Regions from separate parts of the Streptomyces longisporus genome, predicted to be linked through region 2. Evidence: riboswitches for the same ligand, from Rfam matches in the RefSeq annotation. Region 2 holds a riboswitch; the other holds the start of a gene.

Region 1 (7,060 bases), on a different contig from region 2:
GCGGCGTCCTTGACCTCGACCGTGCCGGTGACGCTGTGCCGCCTGCTGTTCTTCAGCAGCTCGGTGAAGTCGACCTTGACGCCGCCGTTGGTGCCCTTGGCGCCCTGGTGGATGTGGAGCATGGTCGGTTTGCCGGTGCCACGCCAGGTCACGGCGACGGACACCTTGTCGTCCTGCACCTTGATGAACTCGAGAGCGGCGCCGTCCTGGTCGCCGACGGCCGGACCGCCCGCCACGGGCACCTCATTGGCCCCGCGCAGACCGGCGGCCAGAAGGGTTCCCCCGGCGTCGTCGGACGCGGTCCCTGCGGTGGCGTGGGCCGGGATCGCCGCGGCGGCGATCCCCCCGGCGGCGGCCACCGCGACAGCGGTGGCCATCAGGCTCTTACGGTGCCTGGAGAACGTCGTCTTCATGCCCATGATTCTGTTTTCTCCCCGTGGACCGGCCGACACCCCCTGCGTCGGCCTTCTGGGGATGACTACGGAAGCGATCTGACTCTGGACTCAGTCCAGGTTTGTGACATGCATCACATCGCCCGAAGCGTGGGTCAGAGGGCCGCTCGACCGACAGCTCAGCCGGCCCGGTGCACCACGGCGTCGCACATCTCCATCAGCGCGAGCTTCGCATCGCACTCCTGCAGCGGAGCCAGGGCCGCCCGCGCCTCCTCCGCGTAGCGCACCGTGTCCCGCCGCGCCTGCTCCAGCGCAGGATGCGCCCGCAGCCCGGCGAGCGCCTCGGCGTGCCGCGCGTCGTCGCTCAGGTCGGAGTCCAGCAGCTCGCACAGGGCGATGTCCTCGGCAAGCCCCAGCCGGGCCGCCCGCTCCCGCAGCCGCAGCACCGGAAGCGTGGGAACCCCCTCGCGCAGGTCGGTGCCCGGGGTCTTGCCGGACTCTCGGGACTCGGAGGCGATGTCCAGTACGTCGTCCGCCAGCTGGAAGGCGACTCCGAGCCGCTCCCCGTACTGTGTGAGCACGTCCACGACCGTCTCGTCGGCGCCCGACATCATCGCCCCGAAGCGGCACGACACGGCCACCAGCGAGCCCGTCTTGCCGCCGAGCACGTCCAGGTAGTGGTCGACCGGGTCCCGGCCGTCCTGCGGCCCCGCCGTCTCCAGGATCTGCCCGGTGACCAGGCGCTCGAACGCCTCGGCCTGCACCCGGACCGCCTCGGGCCCGAGGTCGGCGAGGATGTGCGAGGCGCGCGCGAACAGGAAGTCGCCGGTGAGGACCGCCACCGAGTTGCCCCAGCGGGTGTTGGCGCTGTCCACGCCGCGCCGCACGGCGGCCTCGTCCATCACGTCGTCGTGGTACAGCGTCGCCAGATGGGTCAGCTCCACCACCACGGCCGACGGCACGACCCCCGGCGCGTACGGGTCGCCGAACTGGGCGGCGAGCATCACGAGCAGCGGACGGAACCGCTTCCCGCCCGCCCGCACCAGGTGCTGGGCGGCCTCCGTGATGAAGGGCACCTCACTCTTGGTGGCTTCGAGCAAACCTTCCTCGACGGCCGCCAATCCGGCCTGGACATCGGCTTCCAGAGCCTGGTCCCGCACGCTCAGCCCGAACGGCCCGACGACGGTCACGAGGGGTCTCCTGTCTGCTGGTGTCTACTGGCGGTTACACGGTTTGTCGATAGGTCGCTGACATCACTCAAGTCAGCGTATCCGGTCACCTTTCGATCACCGATGCCGCCCACCCGTCCAGCCTGGGCGGTATCGGATCACGACCGGTATGTTTTTGATCAACCGATAAGAACGAATATCTATCGACTTGTCTATCGGGGTGTCGGCCGACGCGCCTCTCGGCGTGTCCCCCGGCGCGTCCGTACGAGTCGGCACGCCCGATCGCCCCTCCCTCACGAAACGACTCACGAGGACCTCCGGATCCCGGCACGGGGCGCTCGACGGGCGACCGTCATGACAACGACGTGCACCACACGCCAGGTTCCGCTTTCGCCCCCCAATGAGGCGATGGACGGCTGGTTGACCACGAGTTGGGGTCATTGCCCTATTTGCCGTTCTTGCGGATGCCGGTGACTTGACTCACACGGCGGCTCGGACCGACAAGCGCGGCCCCCTCGCCGGTTCCCCTCCCCCGTACGCGAGTTGAGCCTTGGCAACCGCAAAGGATCAAGTGCCCCATAAGCCTCAGCCCAAGGTCAATAGGTGTGATCTGTGAAGCCGACACTTGTTCCCGCCATGTGCTCTCGCATACGTTCCCGGCCAGTCGGGTGGACGCCGAATCCTGCCGCCGCCCGGGCACGACCATCGACCAACTCACTCGCACGGCAGGAGCGGGGGAACCAGGTAGGCCGCCGGACCGGGCATCGTCCCGGGCCGGCTAGGGGTGAAGTCGCGTTGCCGTACGGCTGCGCGGCCGGGCATCTCCCCGCCCGAACCCGACAGCTCACCTCGCAGGCGACGGAGAGGATCCCGCCATGCCTGCAACAGGTCAGCACCGTCGTCCCAGAAGCAACCGCCTCGCCCGCAAGCTCGCCGTCACCGGTACGGGTGCCGCCGTTCTCGCCCTCCCGCTCATCGGGGCGAACAGCGCGTCCGCGGCCACCCCGACCGTCGCCAACGTGAAGTCGATGGGCTACGCCGACAACCTCGACGGCTGGATCCGGGGCGCCCTCCAGGTCATGAAGCAGAACGGCATCCCGGGGACGTACAACGGCATTTACCGCAACATCATCCGCGAGTCCTCGGGCGACCCGGCCGCCATCAACAACTGGGACTCGAACGCGGTCGCCGGCACCCCGTCCAAGGGACTGCTGCAGGTCATCGACCCGACGTTCCTCGCCTACCATGTGCCCGGCACGGCGATGAACCCCTTCGACCCGATCGCGAACATCACGGCCGCCTGCAAGTACGCCGCCGCGCGGTACGGGTCGATCGACAACGTGTTCGGCGCCTACTGAGCGCTCCGCGGGATGTGCGGCAATGTGCCGTCCTTCCTCTGCGGCGTCGTCGTGGCTGGTCGTGCGGTTCCCCGCGTCCCTTGAGGGCGCTGCCGAACCGCACCGGACTTCGCCGAGGCCGCTTGGAGTTCCCCCAGTTCCCCGAGTTCATGGAGCTCGTCGAGTTCCATGAACTCGAAGAACAGTCGCTCGAGGACGACGGCGATGCCGTCGTCCTCGTTCGACAGGGTGATCTCGTCGGCCACCGCCTTGAGTTCGGGGTGGGCGTTGGCCATGGCGACGCCGTGGGCGGCCCAGTCGAACATGGGAATGTCGTTGGGCATGTCACCGAAGGCGATCGTCTGCTGCGGGCCGAGCCCCAGGTGCGCGGCGGCCAGTGCGAGGCCCGTCGCCTTGGTGATGCCGCATGGCTGGAGTTCGACGGTCCCCGGCCCCGACATGGTGACCGTGGCCAGCGAACCCACCACCGAGCGCGCCGTCGCCGCCAACTCGTCGTCGGACAGGTCGGGATGGCGCAGCAGCACCTTGCTGATGGGTTCGCACCACAGGTCGGCGCGCCGGTCGACCCGGACCGCGGGCAGCGTCGGATGCGGCATCAGGTAGCCCGGTTCGATGAGCGTGAGTCCCTCCACACCGTCCTGGTCGACAGCCGCGTACACCTGGCCCACCTCGGCCTCGATCTTGCCGAGGGCGGTCTCGGCCAGTTCCCGGTCCAGGGTGACGGACCACAGCAGACGGTCCGCGCCCACGTCGTACACCTGCGCGCCCTGCCCGCACACCGCGAGCCCCCTGCTGCCCAGTTGGTCGAAGAGCGGCCGCACCCTGGGGGCCGGCCGGCCCGTCACGACCAGGTGCCGGGCGCCGGCCCCGGCGACCCGCGCGAGAGCGGCGAGGGACCGGTCGGAGAGCGTGTCGTCGCCTCGGAGCAGCGTGCCGTCCAGGTCGGTGGCGATGAGTGCATATGCGGTGGGTGCGGCCATGATCAGAGAATACGGACAGGACGCCCCACCGACTCATCGCGAACCGGACGACGGCCGATTGCCCCACCGTCCCTCGCTCAACTCCCTTATCCTTGTGGGCTCTTCATCGTCAGGCAGGGGCCCGCGGCCGCTGCCTAGCCGTGCGCTGCCGCCAGGTGTTTGGCCAGCCTCGGAGAGGCGAACTCGGTGCCGCACACGAAGCGCATCACCGGGCCGTACGACGCCGCGGCCGGCAGGCCGGTGAAGTACAGGCCGGGGACCGAGGAGACGTATCCCGCGCCCAGTTTGGGTGTGCCGCGGCTCACCGCGAGACGCGTGCGCAGCTCGTGGCCGAGGAAGTCCATGGCCGCGATGTCCACCCGGTATCCGGTGGCCGCGATGACATGGTCCGCGGACATATCCAGGATGCGGCCCGCGTGGGTGCGGACCGTCAGCTTGGGGGTGCCCTCGGCCGCGTCCGCCCGCACGATCCGGTCGACCTCGCTGACCTGCACCTTCCCCTCGAAGCGGTCGCGCAGCCACCATGCGCCGAGCGGACCGAGGACGCGCCGCACCAGGTAGTGGCGGGCCTCGGCCGGCAGATAGCGGTAGGGGTGCGGGTAGTAGCTGAGGGCCCACAGGGACCAGGCGCGGCCGAAGGGCGACTCCGGGCGCAGCTTCGGCTGCTTCCACGGCGGTGCGCCGAAGGCGACCCTGCCGCGGCCGCGGGAGACCACCCGCACCCGTGCGCCCGCCTCCGCCGCCAGTGCCGCCGTCTCCAGCGCGGACTGGCCGGCGCCGATCACGATCAGTTCCTTGCCGGCGTAGCGCGTGAGGTCGTGCTGCTGGGAGCTGTGGGAGACCGGGCCCGTGGGGGTGGGTCCGTCCGCGGCGGCGGTGGCCAGTTCGGCCGGCAGGTGCGCGAGGCCGGACAGGCCGGTCGCCACGACGACCGCGCGGGCGGTGAACAACTCGCCGGAGTCCAGCTTGAGTTCGAAGCCTCCGCCCCCCCGCCGGTCGACCGACACCACCCGCACCTGCTCCAGTTCGGGCACCAGCTTCTGCTGGAACCACTCGCCGTAGGCGATGAAGGTCTCGACGGGGATGATGTCCTCGTCCGTCACCAGCCGCCTGATGCCGGCGGCGTCGCAGTAGTCGGCGAGTGTGTGGCCCTGCTGCGGCGCGTCCAGACTGGAGGCGACCGGGGTCGACTTGAGGAGCATTCCGGCGGGCATGTGGTCGCGCCAGCTGACCATGGGCTCGCCGAAGACGCGGACCGGCAGTCCGCGGGCTCGGAGATGGGCGGCGGTGGACAGGCCGAAGGGCCCGGCGCCGATGACTGCAACCGGTTGAATCACGAAGTCCCTCCCCAGGACGCTCACTTCGTCACTTCGTGTGGTTCGTCTCGGGCTGCTGACCGGTCCGGCTAGCCGCCCGAACTGGTGGTGCTGCCGCGGCGGTTGGTCCGCCACAGCTGGTACAGGTGCTTCGCGCCCGGCCGTACGAAGCGCGCGAGCATCGTGAGGAACGGCAGCGGGTCGTCACCCGCGAGCCAGGCCAGCTCCGTCCCGCTCGCGTGCGCCGGTGCGTGCGGCGTCGTATAGCCGCTGCGGCGGTAGGCGAGCAGGGCGGGCAGGTCGATGTTCTCCACGATGTACCGGTGGCCGGCCCGCTGTTCCCCCTCCGGGACGGAGCGGCCGGTCAGGTCGAGATGCATGGCGCGGACGACGTCCACCCCCGACTCGTTCTCGAAGAGCCGGAACTGGGCGCCCATGCGTGGATTGAAGTCGAGGAGTTTGTACTGTCCGTCGCGCCGGTCGAAGCGCAGGTCGAGGTCGATGATGCCGCTGAAGCCGATCTGTTTGATGAAACGCGCGGCGATGTCCGCGAGTTCCGGGTTGTCGACCACGTACGCGTTCGCCGTCATCCCCGCGTGCGGCGGCCAGGAGCGCACCTTCACGCCCGTGAACATCGCGAGCGGGGTGGAGTCCTGGTCGAAGTAGGCGTGCACGATCCAGTCCTCGGCGTCCTCCCTGGGCAGGTACTCCTGGAGGATCACCCCGGGGCACTCGCCCCAGTCGCGGGCGAGACCGAGCAGGCCCTCGCGGGTGGCGATCCGCGTCGTGCCGTTCACCGCCGGCCGTTTGCGCCGTACGAACGCCTCACGGTTCTTGGCCACCACCGGGAAACGGGCCTTCTCGGCGAACGTGACGATGTCGTCGTACGACTGCGGGAAGGCGGCCGTGGGGCTCGGGATGCCGTGTTCCACGCACAGTTCGTGCAGGCCCTGTTTGCTCGCGAGGCGGCGCGGCAGGGCGGGCTCGACCCGCGGGAACAGGAAGCGGCCGGCGAGTTCGTCCTGGTGCTCGGCGATCAGGACGGCCGCCTCCTCGTCGGTGGGGACGAGGACGGTGGGGCGGCCGATGCGGCGCCCGATACGCAGCAGGCCCTCCACCAGACGGGCGGGGTCCTCCGTGCCGGTGGTCGGCCAGACGAAGGCTTTCTCGAGGTAGCGGGAGGAGGCGGCGGGTGTGTAACGGTCCTCGGTGATCGCGTACATGGGCACGCCCAGGCGGCCCAGGCTGCGGATCGCACCCACACCGCCGTGGTGCAGCGGGTAGTCGCCGAACTTGACGATCAGGCCGGGCACTTCACGGTCGGCCGCGAAAGGCACACTGCGCGTGCTGCTGGCCACGGGTCCCCCCACGCGTCCCCCCTACGGACCGGACCCACCCCGTCCGTGTCCCCCAAAGGACGCTAAGCCGGAATTGCCACGTCCGACAAGCCCAATTCGGACATTGCAAACTCTTTAGACACTGCCCAAGACGGGCCACGCGGCCGTAACGTGTGGCGCGGCCACCCAGCGGCCGTATAACGGTTCGCGCAGGTGGCACACGACAGACGGTTCGCGACACAGTGAGAGTGAGGCAGCACCCCATGCCCCCCTTCGATGTCCCCGAGGGCGATCCCTTCGGTCCGCACAACCTTCCGTACGGCGTCTTCTCCCCTGCCGGCTCGACGGAGCGGACCGTCGGCGTCCGGCTCGGCGACCACGTCCTCGACGCGGGCGCGGCGGCGCGCGCGCTCGGCTCGCCGTACGCCTCCCTGCTCGTGCAGCCCTCGCTGAACCCGCTGCTCGCCGCGGGCCGCACCACCTGGTCGGACGTGCGGCGCGCCCTGAC
Region 2 (7,060 bases):
CCTCGGCCTCGGTGAGCGCCAGTTCGCCCACCGCCAGCAGCGCCGGGAGCTGCTCCACCGTCCGCGCGGACGCGATCGGGGCGGCGACCGTCGGCTGGGCGGCGAGCCAGGCCAGGGCGACCGTGGCGACCGCGGCGTCATGGGCCTGGGCGATCTCGTCGAGGGCGGTCAGGACCCGCCGGCCGCGCTCGCTCTCCAGGTACTTGGCGGCACCGCCGGCCCGCGGGCTGTCGACGGTCGTGCCGGGCCGGTACTTGCCGGTGAGGAAGCCGGCGGCGAGGGAGAAGTACGGGACGGCGGCCAGGCCGTAGCGGGCCGCCAGGTCCTGCAGCTCGCCCTCGTAGGTGTCGCGGGAGACCAGGTTGTAGTGGGGCTGCAGGGCCACGTACTTGGCCAGGCCCTCGCGGTCGGAGAACTCCAGGGACGCGCGCAGCCGGTCGGCGGAGATGTTGGACGCGGCGATGTGCCGGACCTTGCCCTCCTTCACCAGCTCGTCGAGCGCTCCGATGATCTCCTCGACCGGCACCTCGGGCTTGTCGAAGTGGGTGTAGTAGAGGTCGATGTAGTCGGTGTCGAGGCGGCGCAGCGAGGCCTCTGCGGCGGCCTTGATGTTGGCGGCGGACAGGCCCTGGAAGTCGGGGTGCTGGCTGACCTTGGTCGCGATGACCACGTCGTCGCGGTTGCCGCGGGCCCTGACCCACTTGCCGATGATCGTCTCGGACTCGCCGCCGTGGTTGCCCTCGACCCAGGCCGAGTAGGCGTCGGCGGTGTCGACGAAGTTGCCGCCTGCGGCCGCATAGGCGTCGAGCACGGCGAAGGAGGTGGCCTCGTCGGCGGTCCAGCCGAAGACGTTGCCGCCCAGGGAGAGCGGGAAGACCTCGAGGCCGGAGGAGCCGAGCTTGCGCAGAGAAGGAGAAGTCATGCTCTACGTCAACGCCCGCCCCGAAGGCCGGTCTTCCGCGGCGGGCGCAAAGATCCCGTAAACAAGCGGATTACGGCACTCCGGGTACGGACGGAGAACGTACGGGTCTCAGGGGTTGAGGCCCTTGCTGCGCAGCCACGGCATCGGGTCGATGCCCGTGGCCTGGCCGTCGGGGTGGACCTCCAGGTGCAGATGCGGGCCGGTCACGTTGCCGGTGGCGCCGATGCGGCCGATGACGTCACCCGTGCTGACCTTCTGGCCGACGCTGACGCTGATCGACGACTGGTGGCAGAACCAGAGCTGCGTACCGTCGTCGAGGGTGAGGATCGTGCGGTAGCCGTACGCCCCCGCCCAACCGGCCTCCGTGATGGTGCCGGAGTGGATGGCCTTGATGAGGGTGCCCGTGGGGGCGGCGAAGTCGAGGCCCGTGTGGTAGCCGGAGGACCACATGGAGCCGGACTGACCGAAGGTGCCGGTGATCGTGTAGGAGACGACCGGCAGCGTGTACTGCTTGGCCAGCTCGGCGAGCTTCGCGTCCTCGGCGGCCTTCTTGACCGCCGCCTCCGCCTTCTCCTTCGCGGCGGCGGCCTTGGCCGCGGCGTCCTTCTCGGCCTTGGCGGCGGCTTCGTCGATCTGCTGCGCGAGGGCCGCCTCGCCGGCTGCCTGGCTCTTGCTGTCGATCTGGACCTGCTGCGACGCGGCCTGCGCCATGATCCGGTCGCGCAGCGCCTCACCGGCGCCCTGCGCGGTGCCCGCGGAGGTGGTGGCGACGTCGCTGAGCGCGGTCGCGGAGCCCTTGGGGGCGTCGGAGCCACCGCCGAACACATGGCTCACGGAGGCGAGATCGGGCATGGAGATCGACACCGGCGGCTTGCCGGTGTTGGCGCTGGCCATGCCGCCCGCGCCGACGGCGGCTATGACGCCGACGCCGAGGACGGTGGAGCTGCGGGCGAGTCCCCCGCCGCGCTGCTTGGCGACGCGGTGCCGGCCGCGGACCGGGGCGAGGGAGTCCTCGGTGGGATTCCACTCCTCCCAGGGGCCCTCGTCGGTGCGTCGGCCGGCGAAGCCGAAGGGTTCGGTGCTCGGCACGAACGGGGCTGCCGGGGCAGGCGGGTTGGACGCCACGTGGGCGTGCTCCTTTCCTTCCTTCTCGCCTACCGGGTTAGCTGACGGGTTCGGAGCAGGAAGGTCTCCTACGCGCGTATACCTGCCGTGCTGCCACGGCGGTGTCGGCGCGATTCACCCCAGGGTGGTGGTTCCCCGGTTCCCTTGCGGGATTCGGCGCGTGCGCACGGAGCCGCCTCTTGTGACGGCTGGGACGACCGCGCTGCGTTATCGAACGTTAATAGACCCGGGGTGTCGTTTCCAAGGTGTTCTGCTTGATCATTAACCTTTCTGACCTGGACAGACGGCGCATGAACGGCGAAAAACGGGCGAGTTGACCGCGCCTCAGAAACCTCAGGGCCGTCGTACGGCGAGCAGCGCCATGTCGTCCGCCATGGCCTCGCCGGCGTATCTGCGCACCTCCCGCGCGAGGGTGGCGAGCAGCGCGGCGGGCTCGTGGAAGACCCGGCCGGCGAGCCGGTCCGCGGGTTCGAAGAACCGCCCGTGCTCGTCCCGTGCCTCGGACAGCCCGTCGGTGTACAGCAGCAGCGTGGCCCCGCTGCGGAACGCGATCTCCTCCGCGCGGTCGGGCCGGCCCCCGAAGTCACCCATGCCGAGCGGCAGGGCGGGCTCGCGGGCGTCCAGGGTGTGCACGGTGCCGTCCGGGCACAGCAGCAGCGGGGGCGGGTGGCCGCGAGTGACGATGCGGACGACGCCCTCGCCGTGCGGAAGTTCGGCGAGCACGGCGGTGGTGAACCCCTCGAACAACTCGATGCCCGCGCGCCGCGCCGCCTCCCGCTCCAGCGCCCGCTCCAGCCGCTGCGCGACCGCCTCCAGCGTGGCCTCCTGCTCGGCGGCCTCCCGGAACGCCCCGATGACGACGGCGACGGCGGCCACCGCCCCCATCCCCTTTCCGCGCACGTCGCCGACGACCAGCCGTACGCCGTGCGGGGTGTCCTGCACGGCGTACAGGTCCCCGCCGATGGAGGCATCGGCCTGCGCGGCCTCGTACCGTGCCGCGATCGCGAACGCCCCGATCCGTTCGGCGGGTTCGGGCAGCACCGCGCGCTGGACGGCCTCGGCGATCTCGCGCTGCGAGGCGAGTTCCTCGCGGCTGCGGCGGACGAGGAGGTTGATGAGGACGGCCAGGACGGAGACCGTCGCGATGGTGGCCAGCTCGGTGATCGCCTCCACCTGGAGGAGGATGCCCACCTGCGCATGGATCGCGGTGACGACCAGGACGGTCGCGAGGCCGGTGAGGAGCGTGCCGCGGCGCGAGTAGAGCGGGGCGGCGACCAGGGGGGCGGCGGTGAAGATGGGGCCTGCCGTGAACCGCGAAGGCGTGAGGTAGTCGTAGAAGGTCCCGCCGACGATCAGCAGCGCCGGGAGCAGCCGCACGAAGGTGCGTGCGTATGAGATCGGCCCCTCCTGCTCCACCCCTCCAGGTTTCCCGGTACGGCGGCACGGGGCGAGCCGGATGACCCGACCGGGGGAAACACTCAGGGCCGGAGTCCAGTGACTGGACTCCGGCCCTGAGCCTTGAGTAGCGGGGACAGGATTTGAACCTGCGACCTCTGGGTTATGAGCCCAGCGAGCTACCGAGCTGCTCCACCCCGCGTCGTTGTGTCACCAGCATACGCCATCCGCGGGGCTGTCTGCGCCAGGGTTTGGGTCCGCCCTCTTTCACCTGCGTTTTCGGGTCCGCAGGCCTCGGTCAGGCGGCCGGGTTGTCCGCGTGGGTGAGGGTCTCCCAGGAGACGAAGAGGTCGTCGGTGCCGGCCGGGCGGGTCTGCTCGACCAGCTTGTGGGCGGCCGGGACGGGGGTGCCGAGCCGGTTCTCCAGATGGTTGAGGGCGACCTCCAGGTCGGGGCCCATGTTCCCGACGACCCTGCCGCCGCACAGCCAGCGCGGGGGTTTGGCGCCCATCTCGTAGCGGGCGTGGAAGTCGAGGGCCGCCTTCAGCCGGTCCTTGACGTCGCCGTACAGGTCGACGCCCTGGTGCCAGGCGGTCTCGGCGATGTGCGCCGTGGCGGCGAGGGAGTAGCCGACGTGCTTGAAGTTGCGGCAGGTCTCCTGCGCGATGCCGTCCTCGAACTTCGTCTCCTTGAACCAGTACGTCTCCAGCTTCTGCACGGTGTTGGCGTCGGAGCCGGCCGGGGTGAGCGGGATCTTGCCGTCCTTGCGCAGATAGAAGTAGTCGGGCACCAGGCCACGGAAGCGTTTGACGGCGGCGTCGAAGGTCTTGTGGTCGTCGGTGAAGACGGCGATCCCGATGGCGGCGTCGGTCATCGCGAGGTCCCAGTTGCCGTTGTAGTCGGGAAGGTCCCTGGTGACCTCGGGGAGGTAGGCGGTGCGCAGCATGGCCGTGAACCGCCGTACGCGGTCGGCGGGCCAGCCGGCGCCCGGTGCGTACCGGATGATCTCCGCGGCCCGTGCCCAGGTCGACCCGGCCCAGGAGGCCTGCAGCTGGGCGTCCTGCGCCGTGTGCCGCTTCAGCTGCGCCGACCAGGCGTCCATGATCTCCCGCGCCTTGAGGGCGTGCTGCCGCTCACCGGTGACGCTGTACAGAAGGGCCTGTGTGTAGGCGGCGATGGCGTCCTGCCGCTCCTCCAGACAGCCCTTCGCCCCCTTGCCGCCCCAGGGGCAGTTGACGACCGCGGTCGGCTGGGCCGTGTACTTGTACGACCCGTACTTGCTGTCCCGCATGTCGAGGAACGCCTGCAGCCAGGGCTGCTTGCCCGCGATGACGTTCTTGCGTACGACGTCCAGCTGGGCCTGGCTGACGAGGACGCCGGGGTGGGTGAACGGTGCGCCCGGGGGCAGCGCCCTCGCCATGGTGCGGGTGCCGGGGTCGGTGCCGCAGGAGGCGACGAGCGCCGTCAGCAGGAGGACGAGGAGAACTGCCGCCGCACGTCTGGGAACTGACCTCACTGGCACTACCTCCGCGATCGCCTCCGGCCGGTACGGTCAGGGTCGCCCTTCCGGGGGGCGGGCGCAGGATCTGTTGGGCCGATCGGCCGGTGCGGGGAGTTGTGTGTCTTGCGGTGCTGGGGGCTGCGCCCCCAGACCCCCCTCGGCCTGAACGGCCTCGTCCTCAAACGCCGGACGGGTCGGAAGTGCCGACCCGGGCCGAGAGGTCACCGGAGCAAGTGCCGGTTCGGTGCCTTTGCCCGCTCCTCGTACTCCCCCAGTACGACCACCTCGACCCCCTGCCCGGCCAGCAGCCCGCTCCCGTCCGCCCCCGTCACGAAGGTGTCCGGTTCGCGCCAGGCCGTGACCACCCGGCGTACCCCCGCGTCGAGGATCAGCCGTGCGCAGGGCTTGGGGCGGGAGGCGCGGTGGGCGCAGGGTTCCAGGCTGCTGTAGACCGTTGCCGTCGCCAGCCTGGGGTCGGCGGGGTCGAGCTTGGCGAGGGCCGCCTCCTCGGCGTGGACGACCGGGTCGTCGCCCTCGCGGGAGTGGCCGCGGGCGAGTTCCGTGCCGTCGGCGGCGACGATCACCGCGCCGACGCTGAAGGCCGTGCGCGAGGGCGGGCACAGCGCCGCGAGCTCGCAGGCGAGGGCCAGCCAGTGCCGGTCGGCGGCGGTGGGGAGCGGACCGGTGCCGGGGGCCGTGGGCTCGTAGCGCATGAGGACGACGTCCTCGATCCGCCGGGTTTCCGTCAGGCGCAGGCGTCCGGGCTGGTAGGCGCCGGGGCCGAAGAGGCGGGGGGCGTCCGGGTCGCCCACGAAGAGAGGGGCCAGGACCAGCTGGAGCTCGTCGGCGAGGCCCTGCTGGAGGAGCTGGGTGTGGATCGTGCCGCCGCCCTCGACCATCAGGCGCCGCACGCCGCGTACCTCGTGCAGATGCTCCAGGAGGCGGCGCCAGTCGAGGTCGGGGCCGAGCGGGACGACGTCGGCGGCGAGGCCGAGGGCGCGGGCGCGCTCGGCGCCCTTGTCGGTCGTGCAGACGAGCTTCTCGCCGCCCGTGTGCCAGAAATGGGCGTCGGGGTCCAGGTCGCCGGAGCCGCTGACGGTGACCTTGAGCGGGTACTCCGGCTGTCCGGCGGCCACGCGGGCGGCGCGGCGCTCGGGTGAGTTGACCAGCAGGCGCGGGTTGTCGGCGCGGATCGTGCCGGCGCCGATGAGGATCGCGTCCACGGAGGCCCGGACCTCGTCCACGCGGTCGAAGTCCGCCGGACTGGAGAGCAGCAGGCGCTCGGGGCCGGTGTCGTCGAGGTAGCCGTCGAGGGAGACGGCGGCGGACAGCAGGACGTACGGATACGGCATCGGACGCGCTCACTCTCGGCGACGGACAGGCTTGGTTAAAGTTTGAAGCAAACCTACACTGGACGTATGACGACTCGCTGGCTCACGGAGAAGGAGCAGCGCGCCTGGCGCGCGTACATCGCGGCGACGCATCTCCTGGAGGACGCCATCGACCGGCAGCTCCAGCAGGACGCCGGCATGCCGCATCTGTACTACTCCATCCTGGCCAACCTCTCCGAAGCGCCGGACGGCAGGCTGCGCATGACCGATCTCGCCGAGCGGGCGAAGATCACGCGCAGCCGGCTGACGTATGCCGTGACCCGGCTGGAGAAGGACGGTCTGATCCGGCGCGAGGACTGCCAGTGGGACAAGCGCAGCAGCTTCGCCATGCTCACCGACGAGGGGATGGCCGTACTGGAGCGGACGGCGCCCGGGCATGTGGAGACCGTGCGTTCGCTGCTCTTCGACCAGCTGACCCCGCAGCAGGTGGAGCAACTGGAGGAGATCTTCTCGGGAGTGGTGCAGGCACTGGAGCGGGAGGAGGAGCGCCCCACCTCGGAGGAGGTTCCCTGGCGCCGCCGCTCCTCCGGTCCCTGTTCCTGAGGCGGCCCGGGGAACCTGAGGCGACCCGGAAATCCGAAGCGTCCCGAAAAGCTGTTGCTTCAAATTTAAAGCATGGGGTAGGGTTCCCGACCATGCAGCTGCTTCAAAACTGAAGCAGATATGGACGACCCCGGAGACCCGCATGCCCGACTTCCCCGCCGCCACCCCGCGCTCCCGCGTACG

What was found. A riboswitch is a leader RNA that binds a small molecule or an ion and turns the genes downstream of it on or off. The one in region 2 is predicted to bind cyclic di-AMP.
Region 1: it holds a riboswitch for cyclic di-AMP, as region 2 does, so the genes downstream of both, ABD355_RS28655 (transglycosylase SLT domain-containing protein) here and ABD355_RS27900 (M23 family metallopeptidase) in region 2, are expected to answer to the same signal.

What each region holds. Positions count from the first base shown of each region.
Region 1 covers NZ_BAAASG010000013.1:135,864-142,923, reverse strand. The annotation lists gene ABD355_RS28665 (CHRD domain-containing protein) at 1-413, opposite strand, end outside; gene ABD355_RS28660 (polyprenyl synthetase family protein) at 572-1,582, opposite strand; cyclic di-AMP (ydaO/yuaA leader) riboswitch at 2,259-2,432, shown strand; gene ABD355_RS28655 (transglycosylase SLT domain-containing protein) at 2,437-2,919, shown strand; partial or broken gene ABD355_RS28650 (HAD family hydrolase) at 3,099-3,899, opposite strand; gene ABD355_RS28645 (NAD(P)-binding domain-containing protein) at 4,034-5,236, opposite strand; gene ABD355_RS28640 (carboxylate--amine ligase) at 5,305-6,573, opposite strand; gene fahA (fumarylacetoacetase) at 6,816-7,060, shown strand, end outside.
Region 2 covers NZ_BAAASG010000012.1:460,364-467,423, reverse strand. The annotation lists gene ABD355_RS27905 (aldo/keto reductase) at 1-922, opposite strand, end outside; gene ABD355_RS27900 (M23 family metallopeptidase) at 1,031-2,047, opposite strand; cyclic di-AMP (ydaO/yuaA leader) riboswitch at 2,060-2,216, opposite strand; gene ABD355_RS27895 (PP2C family protein-serine/threonine phosphatase) at 2,381-3,463, opposite strand; tRNA gene ABD355_RS27890 (tRNA-Met) at 3,571-3,644, opposite strand; gene ABD355_RS27885 (alginate lyase family protein) at 3,741-4,964, opposite strand; gene ABD355_RS27880 (dihydrofolate reductase family protein) at 5,165-6,295, opposite strand; gene ABD355_RS27875 (MarR family winged helix-turn-helix transcriptional regulator) at 6,362-6,877, shown strand; gene ABD355_RS27870 (GTP cyclohydrolase II) at 7,020-7,060, shown strand, end outside.